One region of the Pseudoalteromonas sp. 31A1 genome, then DNA from elsewhere that is predicted to be linked to it. Evidence: predicted binding sites of a transcription regulator. Region 1 holds the regulator's gene; the other holds the start of a gene.
The links. The regulator sigma-54, encoded in region 1, starts transcription at its own class of promoters, with help from an activator protein. The targets are predictions, from matches to a motif close to GTTGGCACGNNNNTNGNNT.
Positions count from the first base shown of each region.

Region 2: the regulator sigma-54 is predicted to act here: its motif matches at 1,591-1,609, upstream of glnA (glutamate--ammonia ligase).

Region 1 is NZ_WTKY01000003.1:330,803-337,148, forward strand. It holds gene GQR52_RS05385 (KpsF/GutQ family sugar-phosphate isomerase) at 1-446, shown strand, start outside; gene kdsC (3-deoxy-manno-octulosonate-8-phosphatase KdsC) at 447-998, shown strand; gene lptC (LPS export ABC transporter periplasmic protein LptC) at 995-1,549, shown strand; gene lptA (lipopolysaccharide transport periplasmic protein LptA) at 1,539-2,084, shown strand; gene lptB (LPS export ABC transporter ATP-binding protein) at 2,081-2,806, shown strand; gene GQR52_RS05410 (RNA polymerase factor sigma-54) at 2,876-4,375, shown strand; gene hpf (ribosome hibernation promoting factor) at 4,402-4,689, shown strand; gene ptsN (PTS IIA-like nitrogen regulatory protein PtsN) at 4,694-5,146, shown strand; gene rapZ (RNase adapter RapZ) at 5,165-6,010, shown strand; gene GQR52_RS05430 (HPr family phosphocarrier protein) at 6,053-6,325, shown strand.
Region 2 is NZ_WTKY01000008.1:114,614-120,959, forward strand. It holds gene typA (translational GTPase TypA) at 1-1,157, opposite strand, end outside; gene glnA (glutamate--ammonia ligase) at 1,665-3,071, shown strand; gene GQR52_RS10050 (DUF4124 domain-containing protein) at 3,185-3,706, shown strand; gene glnL (nitrogen regulation protein NR(II)) at 3,789-4,859, shown strand; gene ntrC (nitrogen regulation protein NR(I)) at 4,874-6,259, shown strand; gene GQR52_RS10065 (cyclic nucleotide-binding domain-containing protein) at 6,289-6,346, shown strand, end outside.

The DNA.
Region 1 (6,346 bases):
GCGGGTTTACAGCTGATGACTTCGCGCTATCTCACCCAGGTGGTAGTTTAGGCAAGCGCTTATTACTTACTTTAAAAGATGTTATGCACAGCGGCGCAAATACACCTATTATTAGCGTTTCACAAACAGTTAAAGACGCCCTTATTGAAATGTCTGCTAAAGGGCTAGGTATGACAGCCATTGTTGATGAAGATCAGCAGCTCGTGGGATTATTTACCGATGGCGATTTGCGTCGTATTTTAGAGCAAAGAATTGATATTCATACAACACAAATAGATGTTGTTATGACTAAGTCATGTACTACGGCTACACAAGATATTTTGGCTGCTGAAGCGCTTAATATTATGGAACACAAACGTATAAATGGCTTAATCGTCGTCAATGATAAAAACCAACCTATTGGCGCATTAAACATGCAAGACCTATTAAAAGCAGGAGTGTTATAAATGCAATTTGAAGAACTCTATCAACCGCTGAGCGATGATGCAAAAGCACGCGCTAAAAAAGTAAAGCTACTTATATGCGATATTGATGGTGTATTTTCTGATGGCCGTATTTATCTTGGTAATCAAGGTGAAGAGCTAAAAGCATTTAATACAAAAGATGGTTTTGGCATTAAAGCGCTTATAAACAGTGGCTTTGAAGTGGCTGTAATTACTGGTCGTCATTCACAAATAGTGCAACAACGTATGAGCAGCTTAACCGTACAGCATATTTATCAAGGCCAAGAAAATAAGCTCATTGCCTATCAAGAATTAAAAGACAAACTCAACCTTAGCGATGAACAAATTGCTTATATCGGTGATGATGGTCCTGACATGCCCGTTATGGAATTAGTCGGCTTTGCTGTTGCAGTAAATGATGCCCATCCACTTATTAAACGTTTATCACACTATGTAACGCAAATGCCTGGCGGCTTTGGTGCAGTAAGAGAGCTTACCGACTTGCTCATGCTTGAAAATGGTAAAGCATTGACTACACAAGGCACTAGTTCATGAATGCAGCGCGCATAATATTAAGCGTTTTATTCATTAGCTGTATGGTTTGGCTTTGGTACCCTTATTTTACACAAACAAATATTGTGCCTCAGACTGAGCCTGAAGTTATTGCCAAGCCTGATTACATAGCCATAGAACTCAAACAAACAGCCTATGACGAACAAGGTAAAATTAGCCACAAAGTCACTGCGGCTAAAATGGAGCTATATCAACAATTAGGTTTTACGTTTTTTGAAAAACCTATTTTTACTTTATATAACGAAAAGCAAACGTGGCAAATAAATGCAGACGAAGCAACATTATACGAAGACAAACAATTAATTTTAGAAGGCAATGTGGTTGCCAAAAACTTAACCGATAACGCCATGATAGACAAAATCAATGCTGATAATATTCAGGTAGATATAAAGCTATTAACAATGCGTTCGGAGCAACCCGTTATCATCACTGGACCCAATTTAAAAATCACTGGTAAAGGCCTAGAAGCCGACTTAAAAACCGAAGTGATAAAACTAATTAACCATACGCGAACCATATATTATGACCAATAAAATATTAAAATCACTTATTATTCCTACACTTATACTAGCGTTTAATAGTAGTGCTGCAGAGCAAAACACGCAACCGGCTGCAAATCAAATTTCAATAAGCGCCGATAAGCAAGAAGGTCAATTAAAAGCTAATGTCGGGATTTTTGAGAAAAACGTTGAAATTATTCACGGTAACCGCCGTATCACAGCCGACCGCTTAGAAGTACATAAACGCGATGAACTTGGCGATAATAAACAATTATTAATTGCTACAGGTAGCCCTGCGCACTTTGAAGAAAAGCAATCAGATGGCACGACTATGAGCGCCAGTGCTGACGAAGTACGTTATGATGTATCTAAGCGTTTTTTAACGCTTGTTGGTAATGCACAAGTATCGCAAGCGGGACAAAAAATAAATGCTAAAAGCATTACCTACGATATAGAGCAGCAGCTAATCAGTGCCGAAAAAGATGAAAACTCAACTGACCGCGTTCACACAATTTTAGTACCAATCGAGACTAAAAAAAGTAAAAAAAGCGACAAAGGTCAACCATGAGCACATTAAAAGCAGAGCTATTAGCAAAGAGCTATAAAGGCCGTGAAGTTGTAAAAAACGTCGGCCTTGAAGTCAAAGCTGGCAGTATTGTTGGCTTACTTGGCCCTAACGGCGCAGGTAAAACTACCACGTTTTATATGATAGTAGGACTTGTACCTAGCGACAAAGGTAAAATATCGATAGACGATAACGATATTACTCTTTTACCTATGCATAGTCGTGCTAGATTAGGCATTGGCTACTTACCGCAAGAGTCTTCAATATTCAGAAAGCTGACTGTTTATCAAAACTTAATGGCCATTTTAGAAACGCGCAAAGAGTTAAATAAACAAGCTAGAGAAGACACTCTCGATAAATTATTAGATGAATTTAGCATACAACACATTCGTGATAGCCAAGGTATGGCATTGTCGGGTGGCGAACGTCGTCGTGTTGAAATAGCACGTGCGCTGGCAGCAGATCCTAAATTTATATTACTGGATGAACCATTTGCAGGTGTTGACCCGATTTCGGTATTAGACATAAAGAAAATAATAGAACATCTTAAAAATCGTGGGATTGGTGTATTAATTACCGATCATAACGTAAGAGAAACCCTTGATGTTTGTGAAAAAGCCTACATTGTTTCTCATGGGGAGCTGATTGCATCAGGTACTCCAGAACACGTATTAAATGATAAAACAGTACGCGATGTTTACTTAGGCGAGCAATTTAGGCTGTAACATTTACGCCATGTCTTTAAGCATCTGCTAGTATTAATTATAACAACATAAAAGGATTGTTAGAGATACATGAGGCAATCACTACAGCTGCGCATGGGCCAGCAACTTACAATGACTCCACAGCTGCAACAAGCTATTCGTTTGTTGCAACTCAGTACATTGGATCTCCAGCAAGAAATACAAGAAGCTCTCGACAGCAACCCGCTATTAGAGGTTGAAGAAGCAGACTATTCAGAAGACGCTGCAGGTAAAAACGAGCAAAAAGCAGATACAGATGACATAACTGTTAGCGCATCTGCCGATGATGCTCCAAGCGAATACGAACAAGATAGTGGTGAAGCACTTGCAAAAGACACGCTAAGTGACGACATGGCTATGGATGTTAGTTGGGATGAGTACATGAGTGCCGCCCCAGCAGCATCATCGGGTCCGATGCCTGAAGACGAATCAATATACCAAGGCGCCTCTACTGAAACGCTCCATGAGTATTTAATGTGGCAGTTACAACTAACGCCATTTAGCCCTACAGACGAAGCTATTGCTATTGCTATTGTAGAAGCCGTCGATGATTCAGGTATTTTAACACTAAGCTGCGAAGAGATTTTAGAAAGCTTTAATCAAGAAAACGAAGATGATAACGAAGTCGAACTTGATGAAATTGAAGCTGTATTAAAACGCATCCAACTGTTTGATCCTGTTGGTATTGCCGCACGTAGTTTACAAGAGTGTTTGTGTATTCAGCTTAACCAGTTTGATAAAGAAACACCTTACATTAATGAAACAAAAATGATTTTAACCGAGCATATTGATTTATTAGCTGCTCGTGACTATCGTACATTAATGAAGAAAACTAAGCTCAAAGAAGAAGAGCTTAAAGAAGTAATGACATTAATACATACTCTTAGCCCTAAACCTGCAGATACTATTGTAAGAGAAGAATCTGAGTATGTTATTCCTGATGTGTCAGTTAAAAAAATTAAAGGCCGCTGGGTTGTTGAGTTAAACCCAGACAGCATGCCTAAAATTCGTGTTAATAGCCAATACGCGGCAATGTCTCGCACTGTAAAATCCAGTGGTGACAGCCAGTTTATTCGCTCGCATTTACAAGAAGCTAAATGGTTTATTAAAAGCTTAGAAAGTAGAAACGACACGCTATTAAAAGTAACAAATTGTATTGTTAAGCAACAACAAGGCTTTTTTGAACACGGTCCTGAAGCCATGAAACCAATGGTTTTAAATGATGTTGCTGAAATGGTAGAAATGCACGAATCAACAATTTCGCGCGTAACAACCCAAAAGTATATGCACACACCCCGTGGTATATTTGAGCTTAAATATTTTTTCTCAAGCCATGTAAGCACCGAAAACGGTGGTGAATGTTCATCTACAGCAATCCGTGCGCTTATCCGAAAATTAATCGCAGCAGAAAACTCAGCAAAACCATTGAGTGATAGCAAAATAGCGGATATATTGGCTGAGCAAGGAATTAAAGTAGCGAGACGTACAATCGCAAAATACCGCGAATCTCTGGCTATTCCACCGTCAAATCAGCGTAAAAGTTTGATTTAAGACGCAAAAAAAAGAGGGTAATGCTTATGCAACTAAACTTAACTGGTCGTCACGTAGAATTAACCGATTCACTAAGAGACTATATTAATACCAAATTTGCGAAGCTAGAAAGACACTCTGATCATATTAATAATGTTCATGTCATTCTCGATGTAGAAAAATTAAATCAAAAAGCAGAAGCCACCATACACGTAAGCGGTGCTGAGCTATTTGCCTCTACAGAACATCAAGATATGTATGCCGCCATTGACTCGTTGATCGACAAGCTCGATCGACAAGTAATTAAACACAAAGAGAAGCTTGCTCGACACTAATATGATGAAATTAAGCTCACTTATATGCCAGGACTGCAGCAAAGCTGCGGTCCTTTTTAATAGCAAAAAAAGAATTTTAGAGTTCATTAGCGAACTTGCTCACGACAAACTTCCGTATTTACCGCAACAAGATATTCTTAATGCTTTAATGAGCAGAGAAAAATTGGGTAGTACAGGTATAGGGCGTGGCATTGCCATTCCTCATGGAAGAATGAGCGGTGCAGAAGAGCCTTTGGCTTTAGTACTCGTTAGCGAAACTCCAATAAATTTTGATGCGATCGATAATCGCCCTGTTGATATTTTCGTCGCACTCATCGTACCAGATGGCGATAACCAGCAGCACTTAAAGACTCTAGCAACCATTGCTGATAAACTAAACAACAAAGATTTTTGTAAACAGTTACGCAGTGCAAAATCAGATACTGAGCTTTACCAAGTTATTGTCAATCAATCATAGTTTTATAAAGGGTGTTAAATGGAGTTAATTATCATAAGCGGCCGTTCTGGTTCTGGAAAGTCGGTTGCTTTACGCGTTGTAGAAGATTTAGGTTATTATTGCGTAGATAATATTCCAGTTAACTTGCTTCCTTCATTAGTTCGCAGTGTGTCTGATAGCTATGATAAAATTGCTGTTAGCATTGATGTGCGTAACATCCCTAAACAACAAGATGAATTTAACGATATTCTTGAATACTTGCCTGGCTTTGCAAAACCTACGTTATTTTATTTAGATAGCGACGATCAAACATTGATCAAACGTTTTTCTGAAACTCGTAGATTACACCCACTATCAATTGACTCGTTGCCTCTTGATTTAGCCATCAAAAAAGAAAAAGAATTACTTGATGTATTAATCACCCGCGCCGACTTTATGATAGATACAACTGATTTAAGCGTTCATCAACTTGCTGAATCTATTCGTGAAAAGATTTTAGGTAAAAAAGATAAGCAACTGATTGTCACGTTTGAATCGTTTGGTTTTAAATACGGTATACCAAAAGAAGCAGATTACGTATTTGATGCACGCTTTTTACCCAATCCACATTGGGAACCTGAATTAAAACCTTTAAATGGGTTAGATCAACCTGTTAAAGATTATTTGGCCAATCACAGCATAGTGCAAAAATTCACATGGCAAATTCAAACATTTGTACAAACGTGGTTACCGCACTTAGAGCGAAATAACCGCAGTTATTTAACCATTGCCATTGGGTGTACAGGCGGACAACACCGCTCTGTATATTTAGCGCAAACTATCGGTGAAAGTTTTGCAATGACACATCCTAATGTAAAAATTCGCCATCGCGAACAAGAAAAATAATATAGCTGAATAATCACCTGTTCAGCTTAGGTAGAGTAAGTTATGCATTGTGAAGACACTTTTTTAATAAAAAACAAATTAGGCTTACACGCCAGAGCAGCTACTGTGCTTGCGCAATTAGCAGTACAATTTGATGCTACAATCACATTATTCCAAGATGACAAAGAAGCCGCAGGCGATAGCGTACTTGCACTAATGTTACTTGAAAGTAGCCAAGGCAAAGAAGTAAAAGTTGTATGCAAAGGCCCTGATTCTGAGCAAGCTTTGCATGCTGTTGGAGAATTAATAGCACAACGTTTTAATGAACAAGAATAAACAGTTATAAAAATAATGCTC
Region 2 (6,346 bases), on a different contig from region 1:
GGACGAGAAACTGAAAGCTCGTAACCTTCACGACGCATGTTCTCGATTAAGATACCTAGGTGTAATTCACCACGACCAGAAACACGGAAGCTATCTGGGCTACCAGTATCTTCAACGCGAAGTGCTACGTTGTGTACTAATTCTTTGTCTAAACGTTCACGGATATTACGTGACGTTACAAACTTACCTTCTTTACCACAGAAAGGTGAGTTATTTACAGAGAATGTCATTGTTACAGTTGGCTCATCAACACTTAATGGTGGTAATGCTTCAACGTTTCCTGGGAAACAAACTGTATCAGAAATCTTAAGCTCACCAATACCTGTTACAGTTACGATGTTACCAGCGTAAGCTCTATCAGTTTCGATACGTTCAAGACCTAGGTAGCTTTGTACTGCGCCAATTTTACCATTACGTGTAGTGCCATCAGCACTGATAATAGTAACTTGTTGGTTAGGAGCAACAGAACCACGTTTAATACGACCAATACCAACTACACCAACATAAGAGTTGTAATCTAGTTGAGAAATTTGCATTTGGAAGTCACCTTCAGGATCTGCATCCGGTGGTGATACTTCGTCAACGATCATCTTGAACATAGGTTCCATGTTGTCTGATGGCTCGTCTAAATCTAGTGTTGCCCAGCCGTTGATAGCTGAAGCGTAGATTACTTTAAAGTCTAACTGTTCGTCAGTTGCGCCAAGGTTGTCGAATAAATCAAAGATTTGATCCATAACCCAATCAGGACGTGAACCTGGCTTATCAATTTTATTGATAACTACGATTGGCTTTAAGCCTTGCGCGAATGCCTTTTGCGTAACGAAACGCGTTTGTGGCATTGGACCTTCTTGAGCATCAACAAGTAATAATACTGAGTCAGCCATCGAAAGTACGCGTTCAACTTCACCACCGAAATCGGCGTGTCCCGGAGTATCTACGATATTGATATGGTAGTCGTTCCAAGAGATGGCTGTGTTTTTAGCCAAAATGGTAATACCACGTTCTTTCTCAATGTCGTTTGAGTCCATCACGCGCTCTTCGTTACCGCCGCGTGTTTCTAATGTACCTGATTGCTCAAGTAGTTTGTCAACCAGAGTTGTTTTACCGTGGTCAACGTGCGCGATAATCGCTATATTTCTTAACTTTTCGATGCTCATATATTTACTCAGAGAAATTAAATTCTCAATGATCCTGCAAGATCTACGCACTCATCCACGCTTTCGCGAGATGTCCCAGCATAGGATTTAAAAGGGCGCATATTATCCCTCATTAATGACATGGATGAAAGTTTATCCAATACATATTTTAAAACTTTCTCAATACTTTTACTAAGTATCTGTTTTATATATGACAATTATATGAATTAAATTTCAATATTTTTTTGAAAAACAGTCTTTTTGGCTATTTTTCCGATCTTTTTGTTACTCTTTTACATTTAGGTTATGCTAATTTCAGCTGATTAAATTAACAACAAATTACGCTCTGTAAATTTTGCACCGAAATGGAATATTTACGCACCAATATGGTGCGTTTATATATTCCATTTTGATGCAATGATATTTTTTTAATTTATAAACAGCCAGTTACAATAATGGCACAAAATCAGCTTAGTAAATACCAAAGCAATTATGCAGCAATAACAAAACCCAATAGTTGGAGGACACATGTCACAATCGGTTTTAGATTTTATTAAAGAAAATGACGTCAAGTTCATTGATTTACGCTTTACTGACACTAAGGGTAAAGAGCAACATGTATCGATTCCTCATCACCAAGTTGATGAAGATTTTTTCGAAGACGGTAAAATGTTCGACGGTTCTTCAATTGCAGGCTGGAAAGGCATAAACGAATCAGACATGGTATTAATGCCAGTTCCTGAGTCAATCAAACTAGACCCTTTCACTGAAGAAGCGACATTAATTTTACGTTGTGACGTAGTAGAGCCTTCTACACTACAAGGCTATGAGCGCGACCCGCGTTCTGTTGCTAAGCGTGCTGAAGATTACATGCGTTCTACAGGCATTGCAGACACTGTTTTATTTGGCCCTGAGCCAGAATTTTTCGTATTTGACGATGTTAAATACAAATCAGATATGTCTGGTTCTATGTACAAAATTGATTCTAAGCAAGCTGCTTGGAACTCAGATAAAGAATATGCAGATGGCAACACTGGTCACCGTCCAGGTGTTAAAGGCGGTTACTTCCCTGTTGCTCCAGTTGATGACTTCCAAGATTGGCGTTCAGCTACGTGTCTAGTTCTAGAAGAAATGGGTCAAGTAGTAGAAGCACATCACCACGAAGTAGCAACAGCAGGTCAAAACGAAATCGCTACTCGCTTTAATACAATGGTATTAAAAGCGGATGAAATTCAAGAAATGAAATATGTTATCCATAACATGGCTCACTTATACGGTAAAACAGCAACGTTTATGCCTAAGCCAGTTGTTGGTGATAACGGTTCTGGTATGCATTGTCACCAGTCTTTAGCTAAAGACGGTGTTAACCTTTTTGCTGGCGATAAGTACGGCGGCCTTTCTGAAGATGCGCTTTACTACATTGGCGGCATCATCAAGCATGCTAAAGCAATTAACGCTTTCGCAAATGCGTCTACTAACTCGTACAAACGTTTAGTACCAGGTTTTGAAGCACCAGTTATGCTTGCATACTCTGCACGTAACCGTTCTGCATCAATCCGTATCCCAGTGGTTCCATCTGAAAAAGGTCGTCGTATTGAAGTACGCTTCCCGGATCCAACTGCTAACCCATACCTTGCTTTCTCAGCAATGCTTATGGCTGGCCTTGATGGTATCAAAAACAAGATCCATCCTGGCGATGCTATGGATAAAGATTTATACGACTTACCAGCTGAAGAAGCAGCAGAAATTCCAACTGTTGCAGCATCACTTGACGAAGCACTATCTGCACTTAGCGCAGACCGTGAATTCTTAACTCAAGGTGGCGTATTCACTGATGACTTAATCGATGCTTACATCTCACTTAAGTCTCAAGAAGTTGAAAAGCTTAACATGACAACTCACCCAGTTGAGTTTGAAATGTACTACAGCTGTTAATTAAGCTGTAAAAAATATGTGTGTTCTCAAGCCCGCTTTGCGGGCTTTTTTAATGGTAAAATTAGTCAATCTCCACTAAAGTTAAGTTACCGATAAAAATGCAGGGCTGCAGAGTGAATAACAAGATTTTATTACTATTAATTACTTTAGGATTAAGTAATTATGGTTATGCCGGTGAAACAAAAATATACGCTTGGAAAGATAAAAATGGCGTATTAGTGTTCTCAGACACCCCTCATAAAGGGGCCCAAGAGGTAAAGCTCACCAGCCAAGATCTTAATATGCCTGCAACAAATACTGACATTTTTGACGAGCAACCTCAGCCTCAACAAGCGGCCTTTAGTATTGCTATTTCCTCACCTGATCATAACCAGACTATTCGTGAAAATACCGGCACTGTTTATGTAACTAGCCGAATAAAACCACGCTTTGAAACTGGTTTTACTATACAACTTTTTATTGATGGTAAAGCACACGGCCCAGCCAGTGACAGCTCAACCTTTGCAATTAGAGATGTAGAACGTGGTCAGCACACACTACAATTAAAGCTTTTTAATAGTAAAAACCAAGTTATTGCTACAAGCGAACCCTGCATATTTTTTATGCACCGAAAAGGGCTAAACCTAGGTAACTAAATTGGGGCATTACTAAACGTGCAGCAGTGTATTTAACCATATAACTTGCTTGCAAACATCCACGCACTAAAATGGTGCAGCTATGATTAATAATAAAAACTTTAGCCCTGAGCTACTCGATGCCATTTGGCAAAATCAAACAACCGCTATCATGTTACTTGATAAAAACTTCACCGTTGTATATGCCAATACCAGTACCAGCGAGCTGCTTGGCCTTGGTAATAAGCGCCTATTAGATCAACCGTTTGATAGCCTTTTTAACTACCATTCAATCGATTTACAGCGTATAGAACAATACTCACTAGTTGAAGGCGTAGATTGCCAGCAGCATAGAGCTGACGTGGTTTTTAGCGATTCTCGCCATGCAAAAGTAGCCGTAAGTACACGACAAATTAAGTTTAATGGCTCGCTTTATATTTTATTTGAGTGGCGCCAAACCGATGACGAAATTAAGCACGACCAAGCGTCTAATCAAATGCATCAATATCAAGCTGCCCGAAACCTAATTAGAGGGTTAGCTCACGAAATTAAAAATCCTTTAGGTGGAATTCGCGGAGCGGCGCAGTTATTGCAGTATGAGGTTGATCAACAAGAAAGAGATCAATGTGCTGAGCTCATCATTGAGCAAGCCGACCGATTACGCGAGCTAGTAGATAGGCTTTTGGGGCCCAATCAACTTCCTCAAAAATCGTATGGCAATATACATCAATCACTTGAATCAGTTGCAAGGCTAAGTACGTTAGATAATTGTTCTAACATTAGCTTAGTTAAAGATTACGACCCGAGTATTCCTGATGTATACATTGATCAAGGCAAAATTCAGCAAGTGGTATTAAACATTGTTCGAAATGCCCAACAGGCGCTTGTAGATGGCGGTGAAATAACAATAAAAACCCGCATAAATCATCAGCATCGTCGCCCGGGTAAAGCACCTAAAAAAGCCTTGTTGATCCAAATATCTGATAACGGACCAGGTATTGATCCCAGTGTACGCGAAACACTGTTCTACCCTATGATCACCAATAAAGAAGGTGGCTCTGGGTTGGGCCTTTCAATAGCGCAAACACTGATTGATCAACATGATGGCTATATAGAATGTGATAGCTGGCCTGGACATACTGAATTTAATATCTATCTGCCCTTTGCAGATTAATGTTTGGAGTTTGCATGAAAACAGTTTGGCTTGTAGATGATGATGCTTCTATTCGATTTGTACTCGAAAAAGCACTAACCCGTGCAGGGTTTAACGCAGAAAGCTTTTCTAACGCGCAAGATGTATTAAGCGCATTGAAGTTTAGCCAACCTACTGTTTTAGTTTCGGACGTACGAATGCCAGGTATGGATGGTATGGCGTTGCTTGAACTTATTGCAGAGCAAAACCCTGGATTGCCCGTTATTATAATGACCGCGCATTCAGATTTAGACTCTGCCGTTAATGCATTTCAAAAAGGTGCTTTTGAATACCTAGCTAAGCCGTTTGATTTAAACGAAGCGGTAGCACTAGTCGAAAGCGCATGCAGAGCAAATTCCACTAAAAAAACTAAGCGTAAGCAAGCTCCACCAAAAAGTGCGCATATAATTGGTGAAGCACCCGCCATGCAAGAAGTATTTAGAGCGATAGGTAAGCTATCGGCCTCCAGCATGAGCGTATTAATAAATGGCGAATCTGGAACAGGTAAAGAACTTGTCGCCAGTGCGCTGCACAATCATAGCCCACGTAAAGAAAATCAATTTATTGCACTTAACATGGCAGCCATTCCAAAAGAGCTTGTTGAGTCAGAGTTATTTGGCCACGAAAAAGGCGCATTTACCGGTGCTGACAGCGTACGTAAAGGCCGTTTTGAGCAAGCCAATGGTGGCACACTGTTTTTAGATGAAATTGGTGATATGCCACTTGATGTGCAAACACGTTTATTGCGCGTACTCGCCGATGGTGAATTTTATCGCGTTGGTGGTCATCAAAGTATAAAAGTAGACGTACGTATTATTGCGGCTACGCATCAAAACCTTGAAGATTTAGTTAAGCAGGGCAAATTTAGGGATGATTTATTTCATCGTCTTAATGTTGTGCGCCTACGTTTACCTGCTCTTCGAGAACGTACTGAAGATATAGAAAGCTTGTCGCAACACTTTTTACATAAAAGCGCTAAAGAGCTGCAGGTAGAAAGCAAAGTACTGAGCCCTAAAGCAACTGAGCAGTTACGTTTATTTAATTGGCCAGGCAATGTGCGCCAATTAGAAAACACATGTCGCTGGCTGACAGTTATGGCACCGGGTGAGCTTGTGAGCGAGCAAGACTTACCGCCTGAAATTCTTGATGCCACACCAGCTCAAGAAGAAGGTGATTGGTTAGATGCGTTTCAGCAATGGCTTAATCAAGAACTTAAACAAGGCAAAGAAAATATTTGGCCTGACATTCAAGCTCAGCTAGAAACCCGCTTAATAAAAACGGCACTGGCTAATTGCTCTGGCCATAAGCAAGATGCCGCTATAAAAATTGGTTGGGGACGCAACACGTTGACCCGAAAATTAAAAGAGCGCAATATTAGCTAATTAAACGTTTTTAACACATTTGGTTATTGATGAAGCTAATCGAACATATTCCATTATTCAAACAAATGGAAATTATAAACAGGCTGC